Regions from separate parts of the Mesorhizobium abyssinicae genome, predicted to be linked through region 1. Evidence: predicted binding sites of a transcription regulator. Region 1 holds the regulator's gene; the other holds the start of a gene.

The links. The regulator PhoB, encoded in region 1, activates phosphate uptake and scavenging genes when phosphate is short. The targets are predictions, from matches to a motif close to TGTCATNNANCTGTCAT.
Region 2: PU724_RS08255 (ceramide glucosyltransferase) is a predicted target of PhoB. The motif match lies at 6,456-6,472, and genes of this name have one in related genera.

What each region holds. Positions count from the first base shown of each region.
Region 1 is NZ_JARAKC010000006.1:246,115-253,797, reverse strand. Features, by position in the region: gene pstA (phosphate ABC transporter permease PstA) at 1-695, shown strand, start outside; gene pstB (phosphate ABC transporter ATP-binding protein PstB) at 711-1,535, shown strand; gene phoU (phosphate signaling complex protein PhoU) at 1,559-2,269, shown strand; gene phoB (phosphate regulon transcriptional regulator PhoB) at 2,289-2,978, shown strand; gene PU724_RS16065 (ROK family protein) at 2,982-4,226, opposite strand; gene xylF (D-xylose ABC transporter substrate-binding protein) at 4,492-5,532, shown strand; gene PU724_RS16055 (sugar ABC transporter permease) at 5,693-7,012, shown strand; gene PU724_RS16050 (ATP-binding cassette domain-containing protein) at 7,041-7,683, shown strand, end outside.
Region 2 is NZ_JARAKC010000003.1:27,699-35,381, forward strand. Features, by position in the region: gene mmsB (multiple monosaccharide ABC transporter permease) at 1-316, shown strand, start outside; gene araD1 (AraD1 family protein) at 617-1,609, shown strand; gene PU724_RS08240 (ABC transporter substrate-binding protein) at 1,811-2,584, opposite strand; gene PU724_RS08245 (2'-deoxycytidine 5'-triphosphate deaminase) at 2,676-3,770, opposite strand; SAM riboswitch at 3,849-3,926, shown strand; gene PU724_RS08250 (O-succinylhomoserine sulfhydrylase) at 3,986-5,173, shown strand; gene PU724_RS08255 (ceramide glucosyltransferase) at 5,195-6,349, opposite strand; gene apaG (Co2+/Mg2+ efflux protein ApaG) at 6,575-6,967, shown strand; gene PU724_RS08265 (alpha/beta fold hydrolase) at 7,019-7,683, shown strand, end outside.

The DNA.
Region 1 (7,683 bases):
CCAGCCGTCCGGAAACGTCGGGCATGGGCGTGGCCATCATCGGCTCCTTCTACATGATGGTGATCGTGCTGCTTCTGGCGCTGCCGATCGGCGTCGCCGCCTCCATCTATCTGGAGGAATTCGCCAAGAAGAACCGCTTCACCGACCTGATCGAAGTCAACATCAACAATCTGGCGGCGGTGCCGTCGATCGTCTTCGGCCTGCTCGGCCTCGCCGTGTTCATCAACTTCCTCGGCATGCCGCGCTCGGCCGCCTTTGTCGGCGGACTGGTGCTGACGCTGATGACGCTGCCGACGATCATCATCGCCACCCGCGCGGCGCTTGCCGCAGTGCCGCCGTCGATCCGCTCGGCGGCGCTCGGTCTCGGCGCCTCCAAGATGCAGATGGTGTTCCAGCACATCCTGCCGCTTGCCGCCCCCGGCATCCTCACCGGCACCATCATCGGCCTGGCGCGCGCGCTCGGCGAGACCGCGCCGCTGCTCCTGATCGGCATGGTCGCCTTCGTTGCCGACTATCCGAAGACGCCATTCGATCCGGCGACAGCGCTGCCGGTGCAGATCTACATGTGGGCCAACGAGGCAGAGCGCGCCTTCGTCGAGCGCATGTCGGGCGCGATCATCATCCTGCTCGTCTTCCTCATGGCCATGAACATCACGGCGATCGTGCTCAGGCGCCGCTTCGAACGGCGCTGGTAAAAGAAGGCATCTGGTATGAACATCATGACCGAACAGTCTCTTGAAAACGCAGTGGGCGACAAAATGAACGCCAAGTCGAACGAAGTGATCAAGATGCGCGGCGACAAGGTCGGCGTGTTCTATGGCGAGAAGCAGGCGCTGTTCGACGTCAATCTCGACGTCCGCCTCAACCAGGTGACGGCGCTGATCGGTCCTTCGGGCTGCGGCAAGTCGACCTTCCTGCGCTGCCTCAACCGCATGAACGACACCATCGATTCGGCGCGGGTGACCGGCAAGATCACGCTGGACCAGGAGGACATCTACGACAAGAGCATCGACGTCGTCGAGCTCAGGGCCCGGGTCGGCATGGTGTTCCAGAAGCCGAACCCGTTCCCGAAGTCGATCTACGAGAATGTCGCCTACGGCCCGCGCATCCATGGGCTGGCCAAGCGCAAGGCCGACATGGACCAGATCGTCGAATCCAGCCTGAAGAAGGCGGCGATCTGGAACGAGGTGAAGGACCGCCTGCACGAGCCCGGCACCGGCCTGTCCGGCGGCCAGCAGCAGCGCCTGTGCATCGCCCGCGCCATCGCCGTCTCGCCGGAGGTGATCCTGATGGACGAGCCGTGTTCGGCGCTCGACCCGATCGCAACCGCCCGCGTCGAGGAGCTGATCGACGAGCTGCGCCAGAACTACACGATCGTCATCGTCACCCATTCGATGCAGCAGGCGGCGCGCGTGTCGCAGCGCACGGCGATGTTCCACCTCGGCTACCTGGTCGAGGAGGGCGCCACCGACAAGATGTTCACCAACCCCGACGACAAGCGCACCCAGGACTACATCACCGGCCGGTTCGGCTGATTTCCAAGCACGAGGACAGGATCATGGGTGAACATCATACGGTTGCGTCTTTCGACGAGGATCTCGGCGCCATCAGCAAGCTGATCTCCGACATGGGCGATCTCGCCCGCTCGATGGTCGCCGGCTCGACGCGCGCGCTGCTCAATTCAGACAACGCCCTGGCGCAGCGTGTGGTGTCCGACGACGCCATCATGGACGCACGCCAGCGCGAGCTCGACGACCGCGCCATCACGCTGATCGCCAAGCGGCAGCCGATGGCCAACGATCTGCGCGCCGTGGTCGGCTCGATCCGCATGGCGGGCGACCTCGAACGCATCGGCGACCTCGCCAAGAACATCGCCAAGCGCGTCGGCACCGTCGGTCTCAGCGTCACGCCGCGCGACCTTTCGCATTCGATCGACGGCATGGCGCAGCTGGTGCTGATTCAGGTGCAGGGGGTCATCGAGGAATATGCCGCCGCGGATGCCGCGGCGCTTGCCAAGCTCCGCAACGACGACGAGCGCATCGACGTCAAATACACCTCGGTGTTCCGCGAGCTTTTGACCTACATGATGGAAGATCCGCGCAACATCACCGCTTGCACGCATCTGTTGTTCTGCGCCAAGAATCTGGAGCGCATCGGCGACCATGTCACCAATATCGCCGAGAACGCCTACTACGTGCTGACCGGCCAGCAACTGCCCGCCAATCGTCCGAAGCTGGACGAGACGGCGATGTCGGCGCCGGCGGCCTGAGAAGAAGGGTGACGGGCCGATGATCGCGCCACGCATCATGGTGGTGGAGGACGAGGAGCCGCTGGGGGTGCTGCTCCGCTACAATCTTGAATCGGAAGGCTACCAGGTCGAGGTGGTGACACGCGGCGACGAGGCCGAAATCCGGCTGCAGGAAAACGTGCCCGACCTCCTGGTGCTCGACTGGATGGTGCCGGCGGTTTCCGGTATCGAGCTCTGCCGGCGTCTCAGGATGCGGCCGGAGACCGAGCGGCTGCCGATCATCATGCTGACGGCGCGCGGCGAGGAAAGCGACCGGGTGCGCGGCCTCTCCACCGGCGCCGACGACTATCTGGTCAAGCCGTTCTCGACGCCGGAGTTCATGGCGCGCGTCAAGGCGCTGCTGCGCCGCGCCAAGCCGGAAGTCCTGTCCAGCATGCTGAAGGTCGGCGACATCGTGCTCGACCGCGAATCGCATCGTGTCTATCGCAAGAAGAGCGAGATCCGGCTCGGTCCGACCGAGTTCCGCCTGCTCGAATTCATGATGCGCCATCCCGGCCGCGTGTTCTCGCGCAGCCAGCTGCTCGACAATGTCTGGGGCGAGACGATCTACATCGACGAGCGCACGGTCGACGTGCATGTCGGCCGCCTGCGCAAGGCGGTCAACAATGGCCGCATGCCTGACGTCATCCGCACCATCCGCGGGGCCGGATACGCGATCAGGGAAGATTGACGCTCAGGCCACGTTCTTCCCGGTGGCGCCGCCTTTCACCTGCACGCCCGGCGCGAAAATCTCCTGGTCGACGAAGGTCAGTGCGCGCATGGCGCAGCCTTCGCGGATGAGCGGCAATTCGTTCGGCTCGGTGTCGAAGGAGATCGACTTCGAATGCTGGCCGCCGGCGGTCTGGGCGATCGCCTCGCGCAGCGCCGGCTCGATCAGGTCGAAGGCGGCGGCGCTGACGCCGACCATGGCGACGGGAGCTGGATCGATCAGCGCGAACAGGCTGCCGAGGCCGTAGCCGAGCGCCTCGCCGGCCTTGCGGTAGGCCTGGCGCTCCGGGCCGTCGCCGGCGCGCGCCCTGGCGGCGAGCGAGCGCATGTCGGCGTCGCTGACATCGACCGGCTCGGCGTCCTCGCCCATCTGCTTGGCATTGCGCCAGATCGCATAGTTGCCGGCATAGGCCTCGACGCAGCCGCGCCGGCCGCAGCGGCAGAGCGCGCCGCCCGGCCGGTGGATCATGTGGCCGAATTCGCCGCCGGAGGAATGGGTGCCGGTGAACAGCTCTCCCTTCAGCACCAGCCCCATGCCGATGCCGTGCGAGAGCAGGATGGCAATGAAGTCGTCGCGGTACCGCTCGGGATCGCGCCACTGCAGCGCCACCGCCATCATGTTGCAGTCATTCTCCATGGTGGCCGGAACGCCGAATTCGGCTTCCAGAATGTCGGCGAAGGCGATGTCGGTCTGCGGCGTGATCGGTGACCACAACATGGCGCGGGCATGGGTGTCGGTGATGCCCTGGATGCCCATGGCGATGCGGGCGACGCCGCGGACGTCGAGGTCGGGATCCTCGAAACGGCGCCGGACGATGGCCACGCATTCGCCGATCAGCTCGTCGCGCGGCATGATCGCCGTGTCGAGGCGGCGCTGCTCCTCGGCAATGACCTGCCCGGCATAGTCGATGACGGCGACGGAAAGGAAGTTCAGCGACAGGACCACCGTCATCACCGCCGTGGCTTCCGGATTGAGGGCAAGCCCGACCTGCGGCCGGCCGCGCTTCAGCGAAACAGCCTCGTTTGGCTTGCTCTCGGTCAGGATGCCTTCCTGGATCAGGTCGGACGAGATCGCCGAGATGGTCGAATGGCTGAGGCCGGTGGTGGCGGCGATCTCGGTACGCGACGGCTGGCCGGCGCGGCGCACGGCCGAAATAACCATCGCCCGGTTGCGTCGGCGCAGATCGTCGTGGCGGATTCCAACCGACATGCTTTGCCTTCCTCCCGGTCGTCGCGGCCGTTTTTGATTTCGAAGGCCGTCGGCGACACCGTATGAATAGTGGCAGAAGCGGGCCAGCCTGTCATTTATTTATTCCGGAGCTCGAAAAAAATTCGCCGAGGCCTCGGAATCGCTCAGAATCGTTGTTGACAGCGCTCCGCCGTTGGATCATATTTTTTTCGAGGCTCGAAAAAAAGCCTCTATGCCGGCCTCAGGGCCAGTCTGGGTCGCGCCGCAATGGCGCAGGGAGGAAATCATGAAGAAATTCGCAACCGCCATGCTGGCGGGTGTCGCCTTGTCGTTGACGCTCGCGTCGGTCGCCGAGGCGAAGGACAAGGTGATCGGCGTTTCCTGGTCGAACTTCCAGGAAGAGCGCTGGAAGACCGATGAAGCGGCGATGAAGAAGGCCATCGAGGCGGCCGGCGACAAGTATATTTCGGCCGACGCGCAGTCCAATCCCGGCAAGCAGCTGACCGACGTCGAAAGCCTGATCTCGCAGGGCGCCAATGCCCTGATCGTGCTGGCGCAGGACGCTTCGGCCGTCGGGCCGGCGGTGCAGAAGGCGCTGGACGAAGGCATTCCGGTCGTCGGCTACGACCGGCTGATCGAGAACAAGGACGTCTTCTACCTGACCTTCGACAACAAGGAAGTCGGCCGCATGCAGGCCCGCGAAGTGTTCAAGGTCAAGCCGGAAGGCAATTATGTCTTCATCAAGGGCTCGGGCGCCGACCCGAACGCCGATTTCCTGTTCGCCGGCTCGATGGAAGTGCTGAAGGAAGCCATCGACGGCGGCAAGATCAAGAATGTCGGCGAGGCCTATACCGACGGCTGGCTGCCCGCCAACGCGCAGAAGAATATGGAGCAGTTCCTGACCGCCAACGACAACAAGGTCGATGCGGTGGTGGCGGCCAATGACGGCACCGCCGGCGGTGTCGTCGCCGCGCTGACGGCGCAGGGCCTCGCCGGGACCGTTCCGGTGTCGGGCCAGGACGGCGACCACGCCGCGCTGAACCGCATCGCGCTCGGCACCCAGACCGTGTCGGTGTGGAAGGACGCGCGCGAACTCGGCAAGAACGCCGCCGAGATCGCCTCGGCTCTCGCCGACGGCAAGAAGATGACCGACATTGCCGGCGTCAAGGACTTCACCACGCCGGGCGGCAACACCGTCAAGTCGCTGTTCCTGACGCCGGTCGCGATCACCAAGGACAACCTCAACGTCGTCATCGACGCGGGCTGGATCAAGAAGGACGAAGTCTGCGCCGGCGTTGCCGCGGGCGCCGTCGCCGCCTGCAACTGAGGCAGGCCTTCCAGTTTGAAGACCAGGCGCCGCGGCCCATGAGCCGCGGCGTCCATCAAGCTTCGTTTCGCAACGGGCTTCCGGCTTCAAGTGAGCCGGGAAAGCCAATAGAATCATGTTCCGGCAACCGCGCCAGACGGCAAACCGGTGGGAGGAAATCATGACCGATACGACCTCAAGCACGGTCGCCGCGGACCGGGCACGCGCAGCCGAACTCAGCGCCGCCGGCCGCTTCCTCAAGGCAACCGAACTCGACACGCGCATGCTCGGCATGGTCGGCGCGCTGCTGGTCATCTGGATCGGCATCCACGTCCTGTCGGGCGGGCTTTTCCTGACGCCGCGCAACCTGTGGAACCTGTCGGTGCAGACGTCCTCGGTAGCCATCATGGCGACCGGGATGGTGCTGGTCATCGTCATGCGCAATATCGATCTTTCCGTCGGCTCCGTCGAAGGCGTGGTCGGCATGATCATGGGCGTGGCGCAGGCCGAATTCCTGATCCGGGTCATCGGTCTCGAGCTCGGAAATCCATGGCTGTGGATCATCGCGCTCGCTGCCGGCGTGGTGCTTGGCCTGGCGATCGGCGCCTTCCAGGGCTTCATCATCGCCTATATGGAGGTGCCGGCTTTCATCGTCACGCTGGGCGGCCTGCTGGTCTGGCGCGGCATGGCCTGGATGATCACCAGCGGCCGCACGGTCGCGCCGCTCGACGCCACCTTCCAGTTGATGGGTGGCGGACCGCGCGGCTCGATCGGGGCCACGGCGAGCTGGGTCGTTGGCGTCGTCGCCTGCGCGGCGGTCGCCTTCGCGCTGCTCAACGGCCGCTCGCAGCGCAAGCGGTTCAATTTCCCGCTGCGTCCGGTATGGGCGGAAGTCTTCCTCGGCGTCGTCGCCTGCGCCGCCATCCTCGGCGCGGTCTCGGTCGCCAATTCCTATCCGTGGCCGGTCGGCATCGTGCGCCAGTACGCCCAGCAGAACGGCATCACCATTCCCGAAGGCGGTCTGTTCATCGCCCACGGCATCGCCATACCGGTGCTGATGGCGGTCGCGGTCGGCATCGTCATGACCTTCATCACCCGGCGAACCCGCTTCGGCCGCTATGTGTTCGCCATCGGCGGCAATCCGGAGGCGGCCTCGCTCGCCGGCATCAACACGCGCTGGGTGACGATGAAGGTGTTCATGATCATGGGCGTGCTGGCCTCGATCAGCGCCGCCATCTCGTCGGCGCGCCTCAACGCCGCGACCAACGCGCTGGGCACGCTGGACGAGCTCCTGGTCATCGCCGCCGCCGTCATCGGCGGCACGTCGCTCGCCGGCGGCTCGGGAACCGTGCTGGGGGCCATGCTCGGCGCGCTTCTGATGCAGTCGCTGCAGTCAGGCATGGTGCTGCTCGGCATCGACTCGCCGCTGCAGAGCATTGTCGTCGGCGCGGTTCTGGTCGTCGCCGTCTGGCTCGATACCGTCTACCGCAAGCGAGTCTGAGCAAGAACTTCAGGGAGGAGACGCGACCATGGAAAAGACAGCTCCCACCGGCACGCCGCTGATCGACATGCGCAACATCTCGATCGCCTTCGGCGGCATTCGCGCCGTCGACGATGCCTCGATCGATCTCTTTCCAGGCGAGGTGGTGGCGCTGCTCGGCCACAACGGCGCCGGCAAGTCGACGCTGATCAAGATCCTGTCCGGCGCCTACAAGCGCGACGCCGGCCAGATCTTCGTCAACGGCGAGGAGGCGCACATCTCCAATCCGCGCGACGCCAAGAAATACGGCATCGAGACGATCTACCAGACGCTGGCGCTCGCCGACAATGTCGACGCCGCCGCCAATCTCTTCCTCGGCCGCGAGCTGATGACCGGCTGGGGCACGCTCGACGATGTCGCCATGGAGGCCGAGGCGCGCAAGGTGATGGGCCGGCTCAATCCGCGCTTCCAGCGTTTCAAAGAGCCGGTGATCAAGCTCTCCGGCGGCCAGCGGCAGTCGGTGGCGATCGCGCGCGCCATCCTGTTCAACGCCCGCATCCTGATCATGGACGAGCCGACGGCCGCGCTCGGGCCGCAGGAGACGGCGCAGGTCGGCGAGCTGGTCAAGCAGCTCAAGGCCGAGGGCATCGGCATCTTCCTGATCAGCCACGACATCCACGACGTGTTCGAGC
Region 2 (7,683 bases), on a different contig from region 1:
GCTGCTGGTGTTCATCAACATGGGCGTGCTGTCGGCGCTCGGCGGCCTGATCATCGCGGCGCGCCTCGGCCAGGCGGTGCCCGCCGCCGGCCTCGGCAGCGAGCTCGACGTCATCGCGGCCGTCTTCATCGGCGGCGCCTCGGCGATGGGTGGCGTCGGACAGGTCATCGGCGCCGTGGTCGGCGGCTTCATCATGGGCGTCATGAACAACGGCATGTCGATCATGGGCGTCAATGTCGACTGGCAGCAGGTGGTCAAGGGCCTGGTGCTGCTCGGCGCCGTGATCTTCGACGTCTACAACAAGAACAAGGCCTGACAGGAGCAATTCCGGGAAAAGCGCATAGCGGTTTTCCCTCGGGATTGCGCAGAGACAAAATATTGGGAGCGGGTCGGCAGCTCAAGGCCGGACCGCTCCAGGCGAGGAAGGCAGGAGGCATACGGGTCTAGATCGCGATGCTGCCGGCAACCCGCCGGCGCCAAGAAGTCCCTGAGGACCGGGGCTCGCGAGCGCAATCCGGACGAACAGTTTCAACCGTGGCGCGGAACCGTTCCGGGCCGCGACGGTCAAGGTCTGCCGATCGGCGGCCGGGCCAAGGCAAAAGAGAGAGGGTTCATCATGCTGATCTCCCAGATCCTCGACGACGCCGAGACGATCCGCGTCGTCGCCCGCAACGGCGGCAAGACCCGGATCATCAACGGCGCTCGCAGCGTCTATTCGCTGGCGATGGAGGCGGCGCGCACCGGCACCGGCCTCGTGGCGCTGATCGAGCGCAAGGGTCTTGGCGAAACCATCGACCTCGACGCCGCCTACAAGAAAGGCCGGGTGGTGTCGCCGATCAATCATCCGGATCCGGCGCATCTGCATCTCACCGGCACCGGCTTGACGCATCTCGGCTCCGCCGCGACCCGCGATTCCATGCACAAGAAGCTGAGCAGCGACGGCGAGGAGCAGCTCACCGATTCCATGAAGATGTTCCGCATGGGGCTCGAAGGCGGCAAGCCGGCGAAAGGCCAGATCGGCGTGCAGCCGGAATGGTTCTACAAGGGCAACGGCACGATGGCGGTGGCGCCGGGCGCCGCGCTGATGTCGCCCGCCTTCGCGCAGGACGCCGGCGAGGAGCCGGAGATCGCCGGCATCTACGTCATCGGCGACGACGGCGCGCCGTTCCGCGTCGGCTTCACTTTGTCGAACGAATTCTCCGACCACGTCACCGAGCGCGTGAACTACCTGTTCCTCGCGCACTCCAAGCTGCGCAACGCCTCGTTCGGACCGGAAATCCTGATCGGCGATTTGCCGGCGGACATCAGGGGCTCATCGCGCATCTGGCGCGATGGCAAGCTGCTCTGGGAAAAGCCGTTCCTGTCGGGCGAGGCGAACATGTCGCACACCATCGCCAATCTCGAGCATCACCACTTCAAATACTCGGCCTTCCGCCAGCCGGGCGACGTGCATGTGCACATGTTCGGCACCGCGACGCTCTCCTTCGCCGATGGCGTCAAGACCGAGGCGGGCGATACTTTCGAGATCGAGGCGAGCGATTTCGGCCTGCCGCTGCGCAACCCGCTGGAAATCGAAAAGCCGGTCAAGGTGGCGGTGAAGGCGCTTTGAGGTGAAAGCGTGATCTCCCCCCTCGTGGGGGAGATGGTCGGCAGGCCAGGGGGGGGCGCTGTCCCGCCAGCGTTCGCAATCCAACCGGCTCTGCCTGCGGACTGTCTTCTTGGCTACAGGAGCGGTTGGCGATCCTTCGCGCCCCCCTCTGCCCTGCCGGGCATCTCCCCCACAAGGGGGGAGATTGGCAGCTTCAGCCGCTCAATAGATATCGAAGTCGAAATACTTGGCCTGGATCTTCTTGTAGGTGCCGTCGGCGACGATGGCATCTATCGCCGCGTTGAGCTTGTCGCGCAGCGCGGTGTCCTCGAGGCGCACGGCGATGCCGGCTTCCGTCTCGGTGCCCTTGACGTCGCCGACCAGCTTGCAGCAGCCGTCGCTCGACTTCTTCAGCCAGTCCACCAGCACGAACTTGTCGGAGATGACGGCGTCGAGCCGGCCGTTCTGGAGATCGGTGATCGCCTCTTCCTGGGTCGGATAGAGCTTGGCTTCGGCGCCGGCCTTGCCGTAGACGTCCTGGGCGAAGTCGGCCTGGGTGGTCGATGCCTGGGCGCCCACCGTCTTGCCGGCGAGCGCCGCCGGGTCGGTCGAGGTCAGTTCGCTGTCCTTCGGCGCGACCAGCGCAAGCGGCGTCGTATAGTATTTGTGGGTGAAGGCGACCTGCTTCTTGCGTTCCTCGGTGATGCTCATCGAGGCGATGATGGCGTCGAATTTCTTGGCCTGGAGGGCCGGAATGATGCCATCCCAGTCCTGGGTGACGATCTCGCATTCGACCTTCATCTGCGCGCACAGCGCATTGGCGATGTCGATGTCGAAGCCCTCGACCTTGCCGTCCGGCGTGATGGTGTTGAACGGCGGATAGGCGCCCTCGGTGCCGATCTTGATCTTTTCGGCGGCCTGCGCCGACAAGGCGCCGGCGCCGAGCGTCAGCATGGCGGCGGCGGCTGCCGATAGGATCCATCTGGATATCTGCATTTTCGTCTCCCTCTGTCAGGTTCTGGACCGGTGGCGCCAGCCAAGCATGGCGCGCGGGACCGGGCAAGCGGAGTCTGACGCGGGCGACGGGTCAGCGCGCGGCGCGGAAATGCTTGGAGAGCTTCAAGCCCTGCGCCTGGTAGTTGGAGCCAAGATCGGTGCCGTAAAGCGCCTGCGGTCGCTTCAGCATGTGCTCGTAGACCAGCCGCCCGACGATCTGGCCGTGATCGAGGATGAACGGGACCTCGTGGCTGCGCACTTCGAGCACGGCCCGGCTGCCGGTGCCGCCGGCCGCCGAATGGCCGAAGCCCGGATCGAAGAAGCCGGCATAGTGGACGCGGAATTCGCCGACCAGCGGATCGAAGGGCGTCATCTCGGCGGCGTAGAGCGGCGGCACGTGCACCGCCTCGCGGCTGACCAGGATGTAGAATTCGTCGGGATCGAGCACCAGCTCGCCGGCGCCGCTCTTGTAGAGCGGCTCCCAGAAGTCGACGACGTCCTGCGCGGCGCGCTTGTCGACATCGACGAGGCCGGTGTGATGCTTGCCGCGATAGCCGACCAGCCCGTCCTTGTCGCCATCGAGATCGATCGACAGCGCGATGCCGCCGCCGGAAATGTTGGGCGGCTCGGTGGCAACCAGCATCTCGGCATGGTGGAGATCGCGCAACTCGCTTTCCGACAGCAGCGCATTGCCGGTGCGGAAGCGAACCTGCGACAGGCGCGAGCCGGCGCGCACGACGATCGGGAAGGTGCGCGGGCTGACTTCGAGATAGAGCGGGCCATGATAGCCGGCGGCGATCTTGTCGAACTCGTGGCCGCGATCGGTCATCACCCGGGTGAAGATGTCCAGCCGCCCGGTCGAGCTCTTCGGATTGGCCGAAGCGGACACGTTCGAGGGCAATGCCAAGCCTTCCAGCAGCGGCACGATGTAGACGCAGCCCGTCTCCAGCACAGCACCGTCGACGAGATTGATCTCGTGCAGCTTCAGCCGGTCGAGCTTGTCGGCCACCAGATGATCGGGGCCGGGCAGGAAGGAGGCGCGCACGCGGAACGCCTTGTCGCCCAGCCTGAGGTCGAGGCTGGCCGGCTGGATCTGGTCGGCATCGAGCACGCGCGGCGACTTCAGCGCGCCGGACTGGAACAGCGCGGAAATGTCCTGATCGGGAAGAATGCCTGTCTGCCGCAAGGCTCCGCTCCAAGGCCGCTGGTACAAACCTCTTAATGAAGCCGGCAATTGACGCAAGCGCGGCGCGGGTCTAAAGGGTCGTTATCCCGTGGTGATTTGGCCGGTCGGCTTGCAGCCACGTTAAACAAGTCGCTAAAGGACCGTCGGGCCGCAAGGCCGTATGGACCGGTTGCGACTTTTCGCGGCCGGTTTTTTTTGTATCTGGAAGTAGAGCGATGACCAAGAAGCGTGACTGGAAGCCTCAGACGGCACTCGTGCATGGCGGAACGCTGCGTTCCGGCTTCGGCGAGACATCAGAAGCGATGTATCTCACCCAGGGCTATGTCTACGAGACGGCGCAGGCCGCCGAAGCCCGCTTCAAGGGCGAGGAGCCGGGCTTCATCTACTCGCGCTACGCCAATCCCACGGTCGACATGTTCGAAAAGCGCATGTGCGCCCTGGAAGGCGCCGAGGACGCTCGCGCCACGGCTTCCGGCATGGCGGCGGTGAGCGCCGCGCTGCTGTGCAGCGCCAGGGCGGGCGACCATATCGTGGCGGCGCGCGCGCTGTTCGGCTCCTGTCGCTGGGTGGTCGAAACGCTGGCGCCGAAATACGGCATCGAGGCGACGCTGGTCGACGGCACCGATATCGCCAACTGGGAAAAGGCGGTGCGGCCGAACACCAAGCTGTTCTTCCTGGAAAGCCCGACCAACCCGACGCTGGAAGTGGTCGACATCGCCGCCGTCGCCGCGCTCGCCAATTCGATCGGCGCCAGAGTGATCGTCGACAACGTCTTCGCCACGCCGCTGCAGCAGAAGCCGTTGCAGCTCGGCGCCCATATCGTCGTCTATTCGGCGACCAAGCACATAGACGGACAGGGGCGCTGCCTCGGCGGTATCATCCTGTCGGACAAGAAGTGGATCGACGAGAACCTGCACGACTATTTCCGCCACACCGGGCCGAGCCTGTCGCCGTTCAATGCCTGGACGCTGCTCAAGGGCCTGGAGACGCTGCCGTTGCGCGTGCGCCAGCAGACGGAGAGCGCCGGCAAGATCGCCGACTTCCTCGCCGAACGGCCGGAGATCGCCCGCGTCATCTATCCGGGCCGCGCCGACCATCCGCAGGCCGAGATCGTCAGGAAGCAGATGTTGGGCGGCTCGACGCTGATCTGCCTCGACGTCAAGGGCGGCAAGCAGGCGGCCTTCGCCTTCCAGAACGCCCTCGACATCGTGCTGATCTCCAACAATCTCGGCGACGCCAAGAGCCTGATCACCCATCCGGCGACGACCACGCACAAGAACCTCAGCGACGAAGCGCGCGCCGAGCTCGGCATCGGCCCGGGCACGCTCAGGCTCTCGGTCGGCCTGGAGGACACGGACGACCTGCTCGCCGATGTCGAGCAGGCGCTGAAGGCGGCGAAATAGGGGACCCGGGCGGAGGCCCGGTCAGGCGCTCGAGGGCGTCTCTTCCAGTTCGGCCACCTTGGTGCCGATGGTCATGGCGTTGCCGCGCCAGTCGACGGCGCCGCCCAGCCAGCCGCGCGCCCATATCGCCGGCAGCATCGCGTCGCGCACGATCATCGCCGCGACCGTGCGCGGCGACAGGTGCCAGCCGTTGGCCCATGCGAGGGCGCATTCCGGCAGGTACGCGAGTGCCAGCACGCAAAGCGTTGTGGCCGGCAGGCTGATGCCCACGTGGGCCGCCGCTACCAGTGCCAGGACAAGCGGCACCGCCGCACCGGTCAGGATCTCGGGCGCGAAGAACAGCGGGAAGGTGACGCGGCGCAGCCGCGCCCAGCGCGCCTGGCGCGACCAGATCTCGCCAAGCCTGCGCTCGCCGAGCGGCTGCTCGAAGGGCGAGGCGACGAGATGGACGCGAAGGCCGAGCCCGTTGACCAGCTTGGTCGCCGCGGCGTCCTCGGCGATCTCGGCGGCAAGCGCGCGGATGCCGCCATTGGCGTCGAGCATGGGCTTGTTCCACAGCATGCTCTTGCCCTGGGCGAAGCCGAGGCCAAGCGCCTCGCCGGCATATTGCCAGCGCGCCTGCAGCGTGTTGAGGAAGGCGCATTCGACCTCGGCCCAGAAGCCAGCCGGCCGTGAGCCGACCGGGGTCGAGCAGACGAGGCCGGTATCGGACCTCCACGCGGCCATCAGCTTATGGATATAGTCGCGCGGCATCAGCACGTTCGAATCGGCGAGGATCACCCAGTGGTGGCGCGCCGCCTCCCAGCCCTTGACGCAATTGTTCAGCTTCGGATTGGCGCTGACGCGGTCGTCGCCGACCAGCAGCCGGGCCGGCACCTTGGGAAACCGGGCAATTGCCCTGTTTATCAGCTTGATCACCGGATCGTCGGCATGGGCGACGCAGAAGATCAGCTCGTAGCGCGGCCAGTCGACCGTGAAGGCGCGCTGCAGCGTCTCCGCGGTAAACGGCTCGATGCCGCGCGAGGGAATGACGATCGACACCGGCGGCGTCCTGCCCACGGGCGCGGCCATGCCGCGCGGCGGCTTCAGCCGGCGCGCAGCAAGCAGGATGCTGGCGAGATTTGAGAGAAGCAGGGCTATGGAAAGCAGGGCGGCGGCCATGGCGATCAGTTCCATCGAGATCTGGTCACTCCGGAAAAGCCGGCCAGGAGATGGCCATCTTGAACAGGTCGACAGAGCGCTTGAGTCGCCCAGCACGGTCCGTGCACACCATCATTGTCGTGTGTCACTTAAATGACATTGTTTGCCGGCACGTGCGCATAAGGCGGAAGGGACAGGCGTCACGCATCGTTGACCCGACAGCGGAGTGCGCCGAAAGTTCCCGAACTGTTGGGGTAGCTCATGTATCGCGCCGTCACGCGCAACATCGAAGTGCAGGTCAGGCCGTTCTATCTGGAGGATCGCTCCGATCCTTCGGAGAACCGCTATGTCTGGGGCTACCAGGTGACAATCGACAACCGCTCGGACGAATTCGTGCAGCTGCTCTCGCGCTACTGGCACATCACCGACGGCAGCGGCCGGGTGGAGGAGGTGCGCGGCGCCGGCGTCGTCGGCGACCAGCCCGAACTCAATCCCGGCGACAGCTACCAGTACACCTCGGGCTGCCCGCTCTCGACGCCGTCGGGCATCATGGTCGGCCACTATACGATGCGAAACAAGCGCGGCGAGACGTTCAACGTCGCCATCCCCGCCTTCTCGCTCGACCTGCCGGGCACGCGGCGGACGGTGAACTAGTGGCCGCGTACGCTTGGCCGCCACCCCAACCGCACGCCAGGCAGCGGCTTGATGCACAGAATTGAAACAGGGTTGTTTCTGGGTCGGCTGCCGTTCGCAAGAGTTGGACAAGGACCGGAAAGCCTTCTCATCATCAACGGCGGTCAGGGGTTCATGATGAAACCCTGGCCATCCAGACTGGAAAAGGATGCCGGACGGCTCATCCGTATCCTTCCACCCAACACGAGCTTCGTGCTGATTGGCTACGATCCCGCACCAAAAGCCGATCCATCGCTCGAGGGCATGGCCAGAGACATCGCGGAGATCATCAGCGCCGACTTCAAGGAGCCAGCGAGCCTAATGGGCATTTCCTATGGCGGCGTTGTCGCCACGCAGGTGGCCGCGCGGTACCCGGACCTTGTAGGCAAGCTGATCCTGCTGGCGAGCGCGCATGGCTTTTCGGCCGATGGAAAGAGGCGGCTCAGGAAACAGATGCAATTCGCACAGGCCGGACAATTTCGCGCTTTGCTGAAGGAATTCGCAACGGTGTTCCGGCGGCCCTGGCTGAACCTTCTTTTGCGTCTTCGACTGAGGTTCGAAGCACGCAGCCTGGTTGCGCGGATGGGGGCGCCGAGTACGATCGTCCGCTATCTCCAAGCAATGCTCGACGACGATGTGACGGAAGAAGACCTCCGAAACATCTCGGCGAGGACTTTGATCCTCGGCGGTGAAAGGGA